One region of the Nonomuraea sp. 10N515B genome, then DNA from elsewhere that is predicted to be linked to it. Evidence: predicted binding sites of a transcription regulator. Region 1 holds the regulator's gene; the other holds the start of a gene.
The links. Region 1 encodes LexA, which represses DNA repair genes until DNA is damaged. Its sites were predicted from a motif close to TCGAACANNTGTTCGA; they were not measured.
Positions count from the first base shown of each region.

Region 1 (6,973 bases):
AAGGTGTGGTGAACTACATCGGTGTAACTACTAGATGTTGTGGTCCAACCGTAGAAGCGCGCGACCATGAACGCAAGTTGGGCGGGCCCATCCGGCTGAAGTCGCTGATCAGCCCACGGTCATCTGGAGCCTCGGGCGTGTCGGCCTTCCCGGATGGCAGGATGGAGGCGCGGCCGTGTCACATGTATTGCTAACGGTCACGGGCGTGAACAAACCTCACAACGTTACCGCAGGCCGCTTCCTGTTCGGTCCATCCCGCAGGCACCGCGCCGCAGCGCCTTCACGCCGCCCGCCTTGGGCGTTGTCACCTCACGAGACGACACCCTCGACGTTGCCACCCGCACGACGTTGCCACCCGCACGACGTTGCCACCCGCACGACGTCGTCAGGATCCGCGCCGATCAGCGCACCACCCCGGCGATGTCCCTCGGGACATAGAGGCGCGTGCCGGGATGGATGATCGAGTCGGGGAGCCCGTTCAGGCGCTTGATCTCCGCGACCACGGCTCCGGGATCTTCGCCTCCGGAGAGCACGTCGGCGATGGCCCAGAGCGTGTCCCCCTGGCGGACCTCCACCCACGGCAGCCCGGCAGTGCTGGGAACGACGACCTTCACCGCCGCATGGCTGACGGCACGTGTGCCGAGCCAGAACCCGCCCAGGGACAGTAACGCCACCGCCACCACCAGCACGGCCCGTCCTCGGCGCGTCAGCCGCACCGGCGGCGCGGCGCGACGCTCAAGCCGCGACGCCGCGCGACGATCATGTCGCGCACCGGCCCTGCGCTTCCACCGGCGATCAGCGCTCTTCGCGCCGCCGCCGCCTCCCCGCCGGCGACGCGACCCAGGCGTTCCCGGCCCGACTCCCGCCGCCGGCTTGGCCCGCATCCTGCCCGCGACCGACCCGCCACGCCTCTTGCCCATCCCGGGCCCGCCGCGCTCCACACCACGACCGATCCCAGCACGAGTCCCGGCCCCGCCGCTGCTCGCGGCGCCGCCCAGCCTTGCACCAGCTCCAGCGCCGCTGCCGCCCGCGCTGCCGCCCCGCCTCGCACCAGCTCCAGCGTCCCCGCCTCCCACAATGCCGCCTAGCCTCGCGCCAGTCCCAGCGCCACTCAGCCGCGCATCAGTCCCAACGCTGCCCGACCTCGTACCAGCCCCAACACCGCCGCTCCGCGCGGCACCGCCCTGCCTCGCAACTGTGCCAGCGCCGCCGCTGCCCGCACTGCCGCCCTGCCTCGCAATGGTCCCAGCGCCGCCACTTTCCGCGATGCCGCCCAGTCTCGCACCGGTCCCATCGCCGCCCAGGCTCGCACCAGCCCCGCCGCTACCCGCGGCCTCGCCCAGGCTCGCACCAGCCCCAGCGCCCGCGGCGTCGCCCAGCCTCGCACCAGCCTCGCCGCCGCCCGCACTGCTGCCCCGCCTCGCACCAGTCCCAGCGCCGCCGCCAGCAGCGCCGCCCGACCTCGTGCCAGTCGCCTGTCTTCCGCGGGGTGTGCCACCGCCGGGCCCCGCATTCGCCCCGAGCCTGCCGCGCCCCGCGGCAGCGCCGGGGCTCCCGCCGGTTCCAGGCCCTCCCCGACCCGTACCGGCTCCGTGCTCTCGGCGACCCTGGCCGCTCGATGCGGGGGTGTCGTCCGCATTCGTCCCTGGATGCGGCGGTGGGACGAGGCGCAGGCGAGGCCTCCCCCGACCCCGGGACGCCGCCGCGTCCGGCGAGGGCCCTCCGCGCCTCGCCCCATCACTCGAACGGAGCCCCAACCTCTTACCGGAATTTCCACGGGAAGCGATCTCGGTCCGCGTATTGTCTCCCCGTCGGTCCTTACTCTGCGTAGCATCGGCAATGAGGGTGAGCCGCTTGGCGTCTTCGCTGGTCGTGTTCGTGTTTGTGGTCGTTCGCATGGATGACCTCCTGCCGTGTGGCCTGAGGAAAAGGCCGAATAAAGATCAGCAAATCGAACACGGTGTCGATCGAACTCCCGTACGATGTTGTACACCACACTGGCGACAATTTCGAGGAAGACTCGAACAATTGTTTGAAGATGATCTTCAACAGCGATAACGTCGCTGTGTGCGACATCGAGACCACAGAACGGCAGGTCCGCCGGTGAGGCGGGCGGCCGGGCGAGGAGGCAGGGCATGACCGAGCGGGATGACGCAAACGGGGTCAGCGACCTCGCGGTGCGCAGACGTGACTCTCTGGGCCTGACGCCCAGGCAGCGCAAGATCCTCGAAGTGATTCGCGACTCGGTGCAACAGCGCGGCTATCCGCCCTCCATGCGGGAAATCGGCGAAGCGGTGCAGCTGACGAGCACGTCCAGCGTGTCCCATCAGCTGACGGCGCTGCAGCGCAAGGGTTACCTCAGACGCGACCCGCACCGGCCGCGCGCCCTTGAGGTGCGCCTGCCGGGCGAGCCGGTGTTGTGGGTGGACCCGGACGCTGCGGATGACGAGGCGACGATCAGCCGTCCCACGGCCGCCTACGTCCCGCTCGTCGGCCGCATCGCCGCCGGTGGTCCGATCCTGGCCGAGGAGAGCGTCGAGGACGTCTTCGCGCTGCCCAAGCAGCTCGTCGGCGAAGGCACGCTGTTCCTCCTTCAGGTCGCCGGTGACTCCATGATCGAGGCCGCCATCGCCGACGGCGACTGGGTGGTCGTCCGCCAGCAGCCGGTGGCGGAGAGCGGCGACATCGTGGCCGCCATGATCGAAGGAGAGGCCACCGTCAAGACCTTCAAGCGCAAGGACGGCCATGTCTGGCTCGTCCCGCACAACACCAATTACGAGCCCATCCCCGGTGACGAGGCCACCGTCCTGGGCAAGGTCGTAGCGGTTCTGCGCCGGCTCTGACCAGGTCGGCGGCTTGGGCGCGCGTCACCTCGCCGCGCCGCGTTCCGGCGCGCGCCACAACATGCACTGACGGGGCACGGCACCGCACCGCCGACCTCGCCGGCTCGCTTCGCGGCGCGCGCGACTCGGAGCGCAGCACACGAACCGTCGTGTGGCACGCGAACCATCACCCGGCACACGAGCCGTCGCGCCCGGCGGCGCGTCGGAGGCCACGTGCGCGCACGGGCCCCCGACGTCAGCCCCACAGCCCCAAAGGCGGGCGTCACTCCAGGATGAAGCTGGCGCTGTCCCGGAAGGCGCTGGTCCCGTCGTTCCGCTCGAGCCACACCTGTCCGCCCCGATGTCGCACGAAATACCCGGGGAAGTTCACCGACTCGAACGAGACCGTGCCCGAGCCCTCGAGCCCGCCCCGCCGGTGGAAACTGGCGTCGGCGTTGAACAGGCTCGTGCCGTCGCGCCGCTCCACCCACGCCTCATGGTTGCGATGCCGCAGGTAATACCCGGGAAAATTGGTCGACTCCAGCGACACCGTCCCCGTCCCGGACAGCCCCGTGACGATCCTGAACTGGGAGTCCGCCAGTGGCGTGACGTTCGCCTCCAGGCGGGCCCTGTAGTCGTAGTGCCTGATCGCCGATCCCGGCGTGTCGTACGACATGAGCCGCACCGGCGTCGCCCCATCCGGCACCGGGATGCCGAAGTCCGGAGTGCCGTCCGCCCGCCAGTACACCTTCTGTACGCGGGTCCGCCGGTTGGGATCGTTCAGGGGATCGCCTGAAATATCGCGATAGTTGCGATCATGGTAGACGAGGATGTCGCTCTGCCCGTCTTCCGACGTGGTGAAGGAGTTGTGGCCGGGACCGTACTGGCTGGTCGCGGCGCTGGAGGCGAAGACCGGATTGGAGCTCTTCGTCCAGGCGGACGCCTGGAGCGGGTCCGCTGACGCCGAGGCCGTCAGCAGGCCGAGGCAGTAGTTGGCGTCCGTGGCGCTGGCGGAGTAGGTGAGGAAGAGCCGCCCGTTGCGCTGCAGCACCGAGGGCCCCTCGGCCACCTTGTAGCCCCGGGTCTCCCAGGCCAGCGTGGGCACGGTCAGCCGGGTCGTGGGACCGCTGATCGTCCAGGGGTTGGTGCCCATGCGGGCGATGTAGAGGTTGGAGTTGGTCGCGATGCCCGGCTCCTGCTGGGCCCAGAGCAGGTAGCGCACGCCGTTCGCGACGAAGGTGGTGGCGTCCAGGGAGAAGGTGTCCCAGGGGGTGGTGATCCGTCCCCGCTCGGTCCAGGCGCCGGTCAGCGGGTTGGCGCTGGAGCTCTCCAGGACGTACATCCGGATCCGCCACACGTCGTCGGCCCGGCCCGCCGCGAAGTACACATACCACTTGCCGTTGATGAAGTGGATCTCCGGCGCCCAGATGTGCGCGCCCATCTCGCCGGTAGTGTGCTTGCGCCAGATGACCGTCTCCGGCGCGCTCGCCAGACCCTGGATGGTGGTGGCCCGGCGCAGCACGATGCGGTCGTACTCGGGGACGGTGGCGGTGAAGTAGTAGTAGCCGTCGGTGTGGCGGAAGATGTGCGGGTCGGCGCGCTGGGCGGCCAGTGGGTTGCTGTACTGGACGGCGGGCGAGGCGCCCGCGGGCGTCACGTTGGCGATCACGGCGAGGAGCGTAGCCAGGACGAGGGCGGCGACCCTGCGGAGGGTGGCGTTCATGACAGCGGCGAGGTGACGGTGAAGGAGGCGTCGCCGGCGAACACCGAGCCGGACGCCCACAGGTCCAGCCGCATCTCGTAGTTGTAGTGCCGCAGATAGCGGCCGGGCAGGTTGTAGGACTCGAACGAGATCGTGCCCCCGCCCGCCAGTCCGGCCCGCCCGCAGTACGTGGCGTCGCCCTTGAAGATCGCCGACCCGTCGTCCCGTTGCAGGGTCAGCCGCATGTTGTAATGCCGCAGGTAGTAGCCGGGCTGGTTGACGGCCTGGAAGGAGTAGCAGCCGGCGTGCGCCAGCCCGGCGACGACGGCGAACGTGGCGTCCCTGCGGTCGGCGAGCGGACTGGCGGAGTTGAGCGGGTCCACGTAGGCCAGGTAGTCGCGGTGGCGTACGTACCGGTCGGGGAAGTTGGCCGAGCGCAGCGAGCGGTTGCCGGTGGGCACCGCGGTCGTGTCGCCGACGTCCTCACGCAGCACGGTGAAGTGCCTGGCGGTGCCGGACAGGCCGGCCAGCTCGACCCTGGCGCCGAACGAGGTCAGGTTCGAGCTGTCGGCGTAGTAGTAGCGGCCTCCGGTGTAGTTGTCGAAGTAGATCCGCCACCGGCCGTCCGGCAGCCGCGTCAGCGCCGGGCCCTCCAGGCCCGAGCCCCAACCGGCCCAGTTCCCCGTGCCGGTGAACTGCCAGGGGCCGTTGAGCGAGGTGGCGGTGGCGTGCTCGATGTACTTGGTCGTCTCGTTCTTGAGGAAGTTGTGGTACGTGGAGCCCACCTTGACGACGAAGCTGTCGATGTAGTTCGCCGGAATGCCCAGGGGTGTCGGGGCGCTCCACGACGACAAGGCGCTGTTCGCGGCAGTGATCCGGTAGGGCCGGAATTGCCCTGCCGTGCCCGTCGTGGACGCCGAGTAGATCACGTGGACGCTGCCGTCGGAGTCCCTGAACCACTCCGGCGCCCAGGTGCTGCCGGTGGCGCCGTTCAGGCCGACGGTGACGTTGCGGAGAAAGGTCCAGGTCACGGAGTCGGCGCTGCGGGCGAAGCCGATGGTGTCGCCGGTCCAGTTGGTGGTGTAGACGAGGTAATAGTAGCCGTCGGTGTGCCGCAGCACGCTCGGGTCGCGGATCAGGCCGGACGGCGGGGTGTACGCATTGGCGCGGACGAGGGTGAAGGTGGTGGCGTTCACCGAGTCGTAGACGTACATGTTGGACTCGCTGCTGTTGGTGAACGCGGTCATCAGGTAATGCGGCGCCGGCCCGGCGGCGTGGGCCGCCCCGGGTGCGAACACGACGGCCGCGATGGCGGCGAGCAGCGCGACGACGCCGGTTAACGCCTTTCGAGTGACTCCACGTGTACGCATCCGCGGCCCCTCTGTGATGTTAGCGCTAACATTTCACCACGCCGACGAGGGCGCGGTGATCGCATTCGTACCCCAGGGGCGATCCGCCGTCAATCCCCAGCGGTGTACAGGTCGTGCGCGGCCTTGATCGCCTGGTCGGCGAAGTCGAGCACGTCATGCCGCCGTTCGAACGGGGAGCCGTACAGCGAGCGCCGGGGTGTGCCGAAGTGCTCGCCCAGCCCCGAGACCAGGCACCCGAGCGAGGGCTCCGCGGTGTCGTCCGCCCGCAGCCGCAGCGCCTCGTCGATCACGCGGTGCCAGCGCTCGGGGAACGTTTTCCGCGCGTGCCGCGCCGCGCCCGTCTTGGACGTGAGCTCGCCCGTCGCGAGCGTGTAGTGCAGCCGGGAGACGCCCGTGACGATCCACACGGTGGCGTACGGGCCCAGCGAGGCCAGCCCCCACGGCGAGAACAGGTGGGAAGCCCGGGTCACCAGGCGCCGCCAGTAGCGGTCGAGGTTGGCGTCGGTCCAGGCGGCGAGGACGGCGGGATCGGTCCAGATGTCGAGGTCCCCCGCCTTGGGACCGCGGCAGGTCACCCCGTGGCGGGCCAGCGTATGCCAGGTGACCGGGTTGAGGCCGCCCTGGGGGTTGAGCTTGCCGGCGTGGGCCTGCGGGCGCGCCCCGAGGTCCAAGGGGTTGCGACGGAGGTCGTCCCAGGTCACGTAGACGCCTTCGAACGGGTGGGCGCCGAGGCTGGTGTGGATGCGCTCCAGGGTCTCGATCGGCGGCCCGGCGGCCGTGACCGCGACGAAGTCCACGTCGCTCGTGGCCGGCCGGTAGTCATCCAGCGCCGCTGACCCCTCGAGGTAGAGCCCTTCGATGAGCCCGGGAGCCGCCGCGTCGGCCACTGACAGGTATGTCTCGACAATCGCGTCGATCTTCGGGTGGGGCGTCATCACCGCTCAGCCTGCCACAATCGACGCCGCCGCCTCATCACAATCTAAAATCCTAGAATGTCCAGGTGAATACCGCATACTGCCTAGAAGACCTCAAGGCACGAAATGATGGATTTAAATGGGCAAAGGCGGGTCCAGGGATCA
Region 1 covers NZ_JBQQBQ010000006.1:153,215-160,187, forward strand. The annotation lists gene ACTWQA_RS10960 (LysM peptidoglycan-binding domain-containing protein) at 402-689, opposite strand; gene lexA (transcriptional repressor LexA) at 2,136-2,843, shown strand; gene ACTWQA_RS10970 (family 43 glycosylhydrolase) at 3,106-4,545, opposite strand; gene ACTWQA_RS10975 (glycoside hydrolase family 43 protein) at 4,542-5,894, opposite strand; gene ACTWQA_RS10980 (aminoglycoside adenylyltransferase domain-containing protein) at 5,984-6,829, opposite strand.

Region 2 (6,973 bases), on a different contig from region 1:
CTAGCGACCACACCGGCCCGGCCGCCGTCGCGGCCGGGCTTCGGTCCTCCTGCTCAGGACGCGCCGTCGGCGCCGGGGCGGTGCCCGGCCGCCGCTGAAGGAAGATGCCAAGCCATCCTGGTGTTGAATGGTCGGTACCCGCACCCGGACGGAAGGATCGACTGTGCCCACGATCGGCGTACTCGCTCTCCAAGGAGACGTGCGCGAGCATGTGCGCATGCTTCAGGAGGCAGGCGCGACGGCCCATGCCGTCCGCAGACCGGCCGAGCTGGACGCGGTCGACGGACTCGTCATCCCCGGTGGGGAGTCCACCACCATGTGGAAGCTCGCCGAGACCTTCGACATGCTCCAGCCGCTGCGGATGCGGATCAAGGAGGGCATGCCCGCCTACGGTTCCTGCGCCGGCATGATCATGCTGGCTGACAGGATCGAGGACGGCATCGCCGGGCAGCAGACGATCGGCGGCATCGACATGGTGGTCAGGCGCAACGCGTTCGGCCGCCAGGTGGACTCGTTCGAGGAGGATCTGGACTTCGCGGGCGACCGGGTGCACGCGGTGTTCATCCGCGCCCCCTGGGTCGAATCCGTCGGCGGTGATGTCGAAGTGCTGGGCCGGTGCGAGCCTGGGGATAGGATCGTCGCGGTCCGTCAAGGTCCGCTGCTCGCGACATCGTTCCACCCCGAACTCACCGGGGACGCTCGCGTGCACCGTTACTTCGTAGACATGGTTAGGGAGCTCTAAGTAATGTCCGGCCACTCCAAATGGGCGACGACGAAGCACAAGAAGGCAGCGCTCGACGCCAAGCGGGGCAAGCTGTTCGCCAAGCTCATCAAGAACATCGAAGTGGCGGCCCGCACCGGTGGCCCTGACCCGGATGCCAACCCCACCCTCTTCGACGCCATCTTCAAGGCGAAGAAGAACTCCGTGCCCAACGACAACATCGAGCGGGCCCGCAAGCGCGGCGGCGGTCTGGAGGCCGGCGGCGCCGACTGGCAGACGATCATGTACGAGGGTTACGCGCCGGGCGGCGTCGCGGTGCTCATCGAGTGCCTCACCGACAACCGCAACCGCGCCGCCTCCGAGGTGCGCGTCGCGCTGACCCGCAACGGCGGCTCCCTGGCCGACCCCGGGTCCGTGTCCTACATGTTCAACCGCAAGGGCGTCGTCATCGTGCCCAAGAACGGGCTCGACGAGGACACCGTGCTGATGGCCGTGCTGGAGGCGGGCGCCGAGGAGGTCAACGACATGGGTGACTCCTTCGAGGTCGTCTCCGAGGCCGGGGATCTGGTGCCGGTGCGCAAGGCGCTGCAGGAGGCCGGGATCGACTACGACTCGGCCGAGTCGAGCTTCCTGCCGACGATGAGCGTGCCGCTGGACGAGGAGGGCGCCAAGAAGGTGTTCCGCCTCATCGACGCGCTGGAGGACAGCGACGACGTGCAGAACGTCTTCGCCAACTTCGACGTCAGCGACGCGGTGCTGGAGCGTCTGGGCGCCGAATAGCCGCCTTCTCCGCAAGGCACTGGGCCCCGTTCCTGCCGGGCCCTGGCTCTTGCGTGCTCAGTTCTCACGTGCGGTTTCCTCGCGTGGGATCAAGCCCGGGGCCCGTGGCGGCCTTGAGATGCGCGCGAGGCCGGTGGCGGCGTAGGGTCGGGCGACGTGACTTCCCCCACCCCACCGCAGACGTCCTACCGGGCGCTCGGCTGGCTGCTGGCCGTGCCCGCCCTCTTCGGCACGCTCATCACGCTGGTGCTGCCGACGGCGCAGACGATCTGGCTCAGCTTCCAAAGCGGCGGCGTTCTCAAGGAGAGCGCCTATGCGGGGATGTCCAACTACGGTGAGGTGCTGGGCGACGACGCGTTCTGGCGGGCGCTCGGCTTCACGCTCTCGCTGACCGTCGTGCCGCTGCTCGTGGCCGTGGTCGTGGCGCCGCTGCTGGCGGCGGCTCTCGACTGGGGCGGCGCCTGGACGCGGCGGGCCGGGCGGATCGCGCTGTCCCTCGCGATCGTCACGTTCTCGCCCGTGGGCGTGGCGGCGGCCTGGATCCAAGGCCTGAGTCGGGAGGCGTCCGGCCTGGTCGCCCTGGCGCAGGGGCTGAGCGAGCCGGACACGGCCCCGGGCGCGCTGCGCCTGATCGTCGCCGCGGCGACGTTCGGCGTGGTGTGCTCGCTGGCGGTCATCGCGTTCCTGCCCACCCTGCGCGGCGGCACCGTCGCGCCCGCCATGCTCGTCGTCGGCGTGCTCGTGGCGCTCGCCACCGTCGCCGTCGGCCTGCAGACCTTCTCGATCGGGCTGGTCCTCACCAACGGAGGCCCTCAGCGCTCCACAGGGACCCTCGCGGGCCTCCAATACGACTTCGCCTTCAGGATGGCCCAGTTCGGCCGTGGTGCGGCCGTTGCGACGCTCACAGGTGCAGCCCTCGGCGTGCTGGGGATCGTCGCCACCGTCGTCGTCGCGGCCTCCCGGCTACGCATCACGCTCACGCCTGCCGGCGGCACTCCCGCCCCTCCGGCCCCTCAGGCCGTCGCGCGTCCGGACGCCTGGCCGCAGGGCTCCGCACCGCTGCCCGATGGATCCGCCGCCGCCGCGCCTTCCGGCTCCGGCGGCTCGGACCGGCCGCCGAAGACGGCCGGGATGGTGGTCGGGGTGGCGGCGCTGGTCCTCTTCCTGGCCGTGGGGATCCTGCTGTCCTGGCCGTGGATCTCCGGCGTGCTGGGCTCGCCCGGCAGTGCGGCGGGCGGGCTGCGTACGCAGGTCAACACCTGGGTGCCCGCCGTCGCCGGCGCGCTGGTGTCGGTCGGGGTGGCCTACCTGGCCGCTCTCGGGATCGGCGGGCTGCGCCCGCTCGGGCGCGGGAGCGAGTGGCTGCTGCTGGTGTTCGCGCCCTGGCTGTTCGTCGGCACCGGCCCCCTCGGCGTGGCGAACTGGCAGAACATGCGCAACCTCGGCCTGGTCGACACCTTCCTCGCGCTCTTCCCGCCCCTGCTGGTGAGCGTGCCGGCCCTGCTGGTGCTCACCCTGCTGTGCAAGGGACTGGCAGAGCGGAACGACAGGGACTTCTTCAGCGGTGTCGTCCTGCCCTCGCTGCCCATGGCCGGCATCCTGGTGGGGGCCGTCGCGCTGGTGAACGCCCAGGACCTGCTCTGGCCGCTGCTGGTCGCCCAGCAGCCCGGCCTGTTCACGGCACCCGTCGCCCAGGTGAACGAGCTCGGCCGGTACGCCGTCGCCTCGCCCGGCGTCGGCGTCACCACGCCGCTGCTCATGGTCGTCGTCGCGCTGGCCATCGTGGTCGCCGCTCAGCTGCTCTATCTCGACCGGCTCGCCGTACGCGCAAATGGTTCGCGGCGGCGTATCCCGGCTGCGTAAGTTGGATCATTGTGGAAATTCGCGATCTGACTCCGGAGGACCTCGACGACGTCCTCGACATCCGGAAGCGCTCGTTCGGCCCGCTTTCGGCTGCTGACGCCGAGCGCTGGCGTCGCTCGACGATCCCCTTGCTCGGCGAGGGCCGCTATCTCGGCGCCCTCGACGGCTCCAGGCTCACGGCCGCGGCCCGGCTGCGGCAGTTCACGCAGTGGTGGCACGGCAGGCCGCAGCCGATGGCCGGGATCGCGGGGGTCACCGTCTCGCCCGAAGATCGCGGGCGCGGCGTCGGCACGCTGATCATGCGGGCCGTCATCGACCGGGCCGTGGCGCTCGGCGACGCGGTCTCCGTGCTCTACCCGGCCACCACGCCGATCTATCGGGCCCTCGGCTACGAGCACGCCGGGGCGCAGCACAACGTGCGCCTCCCCGCCGAGGCGCTGCGGCAGATCCGCCCCTCCGGGCAGGTCAAGCTGAGCAGGATGGGGGCCGGCGACGGCGCCGAGGTCATCTCCGTGCTGCACCGCGTCCACGCCGCCGCCCGCGCCAGCGGTCCGGTCTCCTGGGACGAGGGCACCTGGAACCTGTGGCTCGAGGACGAGGACGACTTCCTCTACCTCGCTGACGACGGCTTCCTGATCTACCGGTGGAAGGGCGACGACATCCAGGTCGACAACCTCGTCGCCGGATCCGCGGAGACCGCCAGGACGTTGTGGTCCCTGGTCGGCACCGCCTCCTCGATCGCGCAGCACGTCCTCGCGCCCGTGGCGCCTGACGACCCGGTGCTGTGGCTGCTGCGGGAGCGGGGCAAGGAGCACGTCAAGCAGGTGCGCTGGATGTTCAGGGTGCTCGACGTGGCCGCCGCGATCGAGCGCAGGGGATATCCGCTGCCCGTGAGCTGCGAGGCCGTCGTCACCGTGGAGGACCCGGTGCGGGGTGGCGGCACGTGGCGGCTGGAGTTCTCCGGCGGGTCCGGCGCCGCCACGCCAGTGGGGGAGTCCGGCTCCGGCGCGCCGGGCGCGGTGCTCGGCGCGAACGGCCTGGCCGCTCTGTACTGCGGGGTTCCCACGAGCACGCTGCGGCTGGCCGGGCTCATGTCCGGCGACGACCGGCACGACGAGGCCCTGGACGCCGTCTTCGCCGCCAAGCCGTACATGCTCGACTACTTCTGACAGGCTGTCTCGGGGTGTGGGGTGTGTCTGTGACGGCGTGTCTCGGGTGTGGGGCGTGCCTGTGACGACGTGCCGATGGTGGCTGTCCCGTGTGGGGCTCGGGTCAGAGGCGGTCGGCCGGGCGTTTCACGGTGCGCGGCCACCTCGGCCGGGGTAGAGTCTGGTGCCGAACAGGTGTTCGGCGGCGCGGGAGGGACAGGCCGGTGCGGGTGATGGGCGTCGATCCGGGGCTGACCCGGTGCGGTCTGGGCGCCGTCGAGGGGCGTCCGGGCGCGCCATTGACGCTGGTGGGCGTCGGAGTGATCCGCACCGGCGCGGACGAGGAGCTCGGCACGCGGCTCGTCGGCATCGAGGCGGGGATCGAGCAGTGGCTCGACGACATCCGCCCCGACGCGGTGGCGGTCGAGCGGGTCTTCAGCCAGCACAACGTACGCACCGTCATGGGCACCGCCCAGGCCGCCGGCATCGCCGTGCTGTGCGCGGCCAGGCGGGGCCTGCCGGTGGCGCTGCACACCCCGTCCGAGGTCAAGGCCGCCATCACCGGCAGCGGCACCGCCGACAAGAAGCAGATCGGCGCCATGGTGACCCGCCTGCTGCGGCTGCCCGAGATGCCCAAGCCCGCCGACGCCGCCGACGCGCTCGCGCTGGCCATCTGCCACGTGTGGCGCGGCGGCGCCCAATCACGCCTCGCCGAGGCCCTGGCCCGGGCCACACGAAAGGACGTCAGGCGATGAACGCGCCGGCCACGATGAGTCACGCGGTGGGTCGCCCGCTGGATCGCGCCGTGCGTGGTCCGCTGGGTCGTGCGGTGGGTCGCCCGCTGGATCGCGTGGTGGGCCGCCTGCTGGATCGAGCGGCGAGTCGAGTGATGATCGTGTCAGGTGCGGAGGGCGAGCTGTGATCGCGTCGGTGGCGGGACGGGTGGCGGCGATCGCGCCGGACGGGGCGGTGATCGAAGTCGGTGGGGTCGGCATGCTCGTCCACTGCACCCCGGGCACGCTCGCCACGCTGCGCGTCGGAGAGGCGGCCCGGCTGGCGACGTCGCTGGTGGTGCGCGAGGAGTCGCTCACCCTCTACGGCTTCGCCACCGACGACGAGCGGGCCGTGTTCGAGCTGCTGCAGACCGCCAGCGGCGTCGGGCCCAAGCTGGCACTCGCCATGCTCGCCGTGCACACGCCCAACGCGCTGCGGGTGGCCGTGGCAGGCGCCGACCTCAAGGCGCTCACGCAGGTGCCGGGCATCGGGCAGAAAGGCGCCCAGCGCATCGTGCTGGAGCTCAAGGACCGGCTCGGGACGCCCGAGGAGGCCGTCAACGCCGCGCTCAACGGAGAGCGGCGGGTGGCGGTGTGGCGGGAGCAGGTCCACTCGGGGCTGGTGGGGCTGGGCTACTCCAGCAAGGACGCCGACGAGGCGCTCGCCACCGTGGAGCCGGACGCCGACGCCGAGCTCGCCGCCGGTCGCCAGCCCCAGGTCGCCGCTCTGCTGAAGGCGGCGCTTCGATCGCTGAGCGTGCGATGATCGCGTTCCGGTCCTGTTCCGGTGGCGCTGTTTTCCACGTTGGCAAGGCCGCCTCGCCCCGTCGCTGCGCGGTGAGTGCTGAGGGCCGTACGGTGAGAACTTCGGACCCTGAGGTGGGCGATCCGGTGAGGGGGTGTGGTGGGCGTGGGATTTGAGCGTGAGCTCGTGTCGGCCGATGCCGCGGGCGACGAGCTGCAGATCGAGGCGGCCCTGCGGCCCAAGCGGCTCAGCGAGTTCATCGGCCAGGGCCGGGTGAGAGAGCAGCTGTCGCTCGTGCTCGAGAGCGCCCTGCGGCGGCGGCGGCCGCCCGACCACGTGCTGATGAGCGGGTCCCCGGGACTCGGCAAGACCACCCTGGCCATGATCGTCGCGGCCGAGCTGAACGCGCCGCTCCGCATCACCTCGGGCCCCGCGCTGGAGCGGGCCGGCGACCTCGCCGCCATCCTGTCCACGCTGGCCGAGGGCGAGGTGCTGTTCATCGACGAGATCCACAGGATGGCCCGGCCCGCCGAGGAGATGCTCTACCTCGCCATGGAGGACTTCCGGGTCGACATCGTCGTCGGCAAGGGCCCGGGCGCCACCGCCATCCCGCTCGACATCGCGCCGTTCACCCTGGTCGGCGCCACCACCCGGGCCGGGCTGCTGCCGGCCCCGCTGCGCGACAGGTTCGGCTTCACCGCCCACATGGACTTCTACGAGGCGGCCGAGCTGGAGCAGGTGCTCTACCGCTCGGCCAAGCTGCTCCGCCTCGACCTCCCCGCCGAGGGCGCCCACGAGATCGCCAGGCGCTCGCGCGGCACACCCCGCATCGCCAACCGCCTGCTGAGACGCGTACGCGACTTCGCCGACGTGCGGGCCGACGGCGTGATCAACCGAGAGATCGCCGCCGCGGCGCTCAACCTCTACGAGGTGGACGCCGAAG
Region 2 covers NZ_JBQQBQ010000024.1:96,952-103,924, reverse strand. The annotation lists gene ACTWQA_RS31450 (alkaline phosphatase D family protein) at 1-4, shown strand, start outside; gene pdxT (pyridoxal 5'-phosphate synthase glutaminase subunit PdxT) at 128-742, shown strand; gene ACTWQA_RS31440 (YebC/PmpR family DNA-binding transcriptional regulator) at 746-1,501, shown strand; gene ACTWQA_RS31435 (hypothetical protein) at 1,658-3,364, shown strand; gene ACTWQA_RS31430 (GNAT family N-acetyltransferase) at 3,376-4,533, shown strand; gene ruvC (crossover junction endodeoxyribonuclease RuvC) at 4,737-5,267, shown strand; gene ruvA (Holliday junction branch migration protein RuvA) at 5,431-6,051, shown strand; gene ruvB (Holliday junction branch migration DNA helicase RuvB) at 6,196-6,973, shown strand, end outside.
Region 2: the regulator LexA is predicted to act here: its motif matches at 4,700-4,715, upstream of ruvC (crossover junction endodeoxyribonuclease RuvC).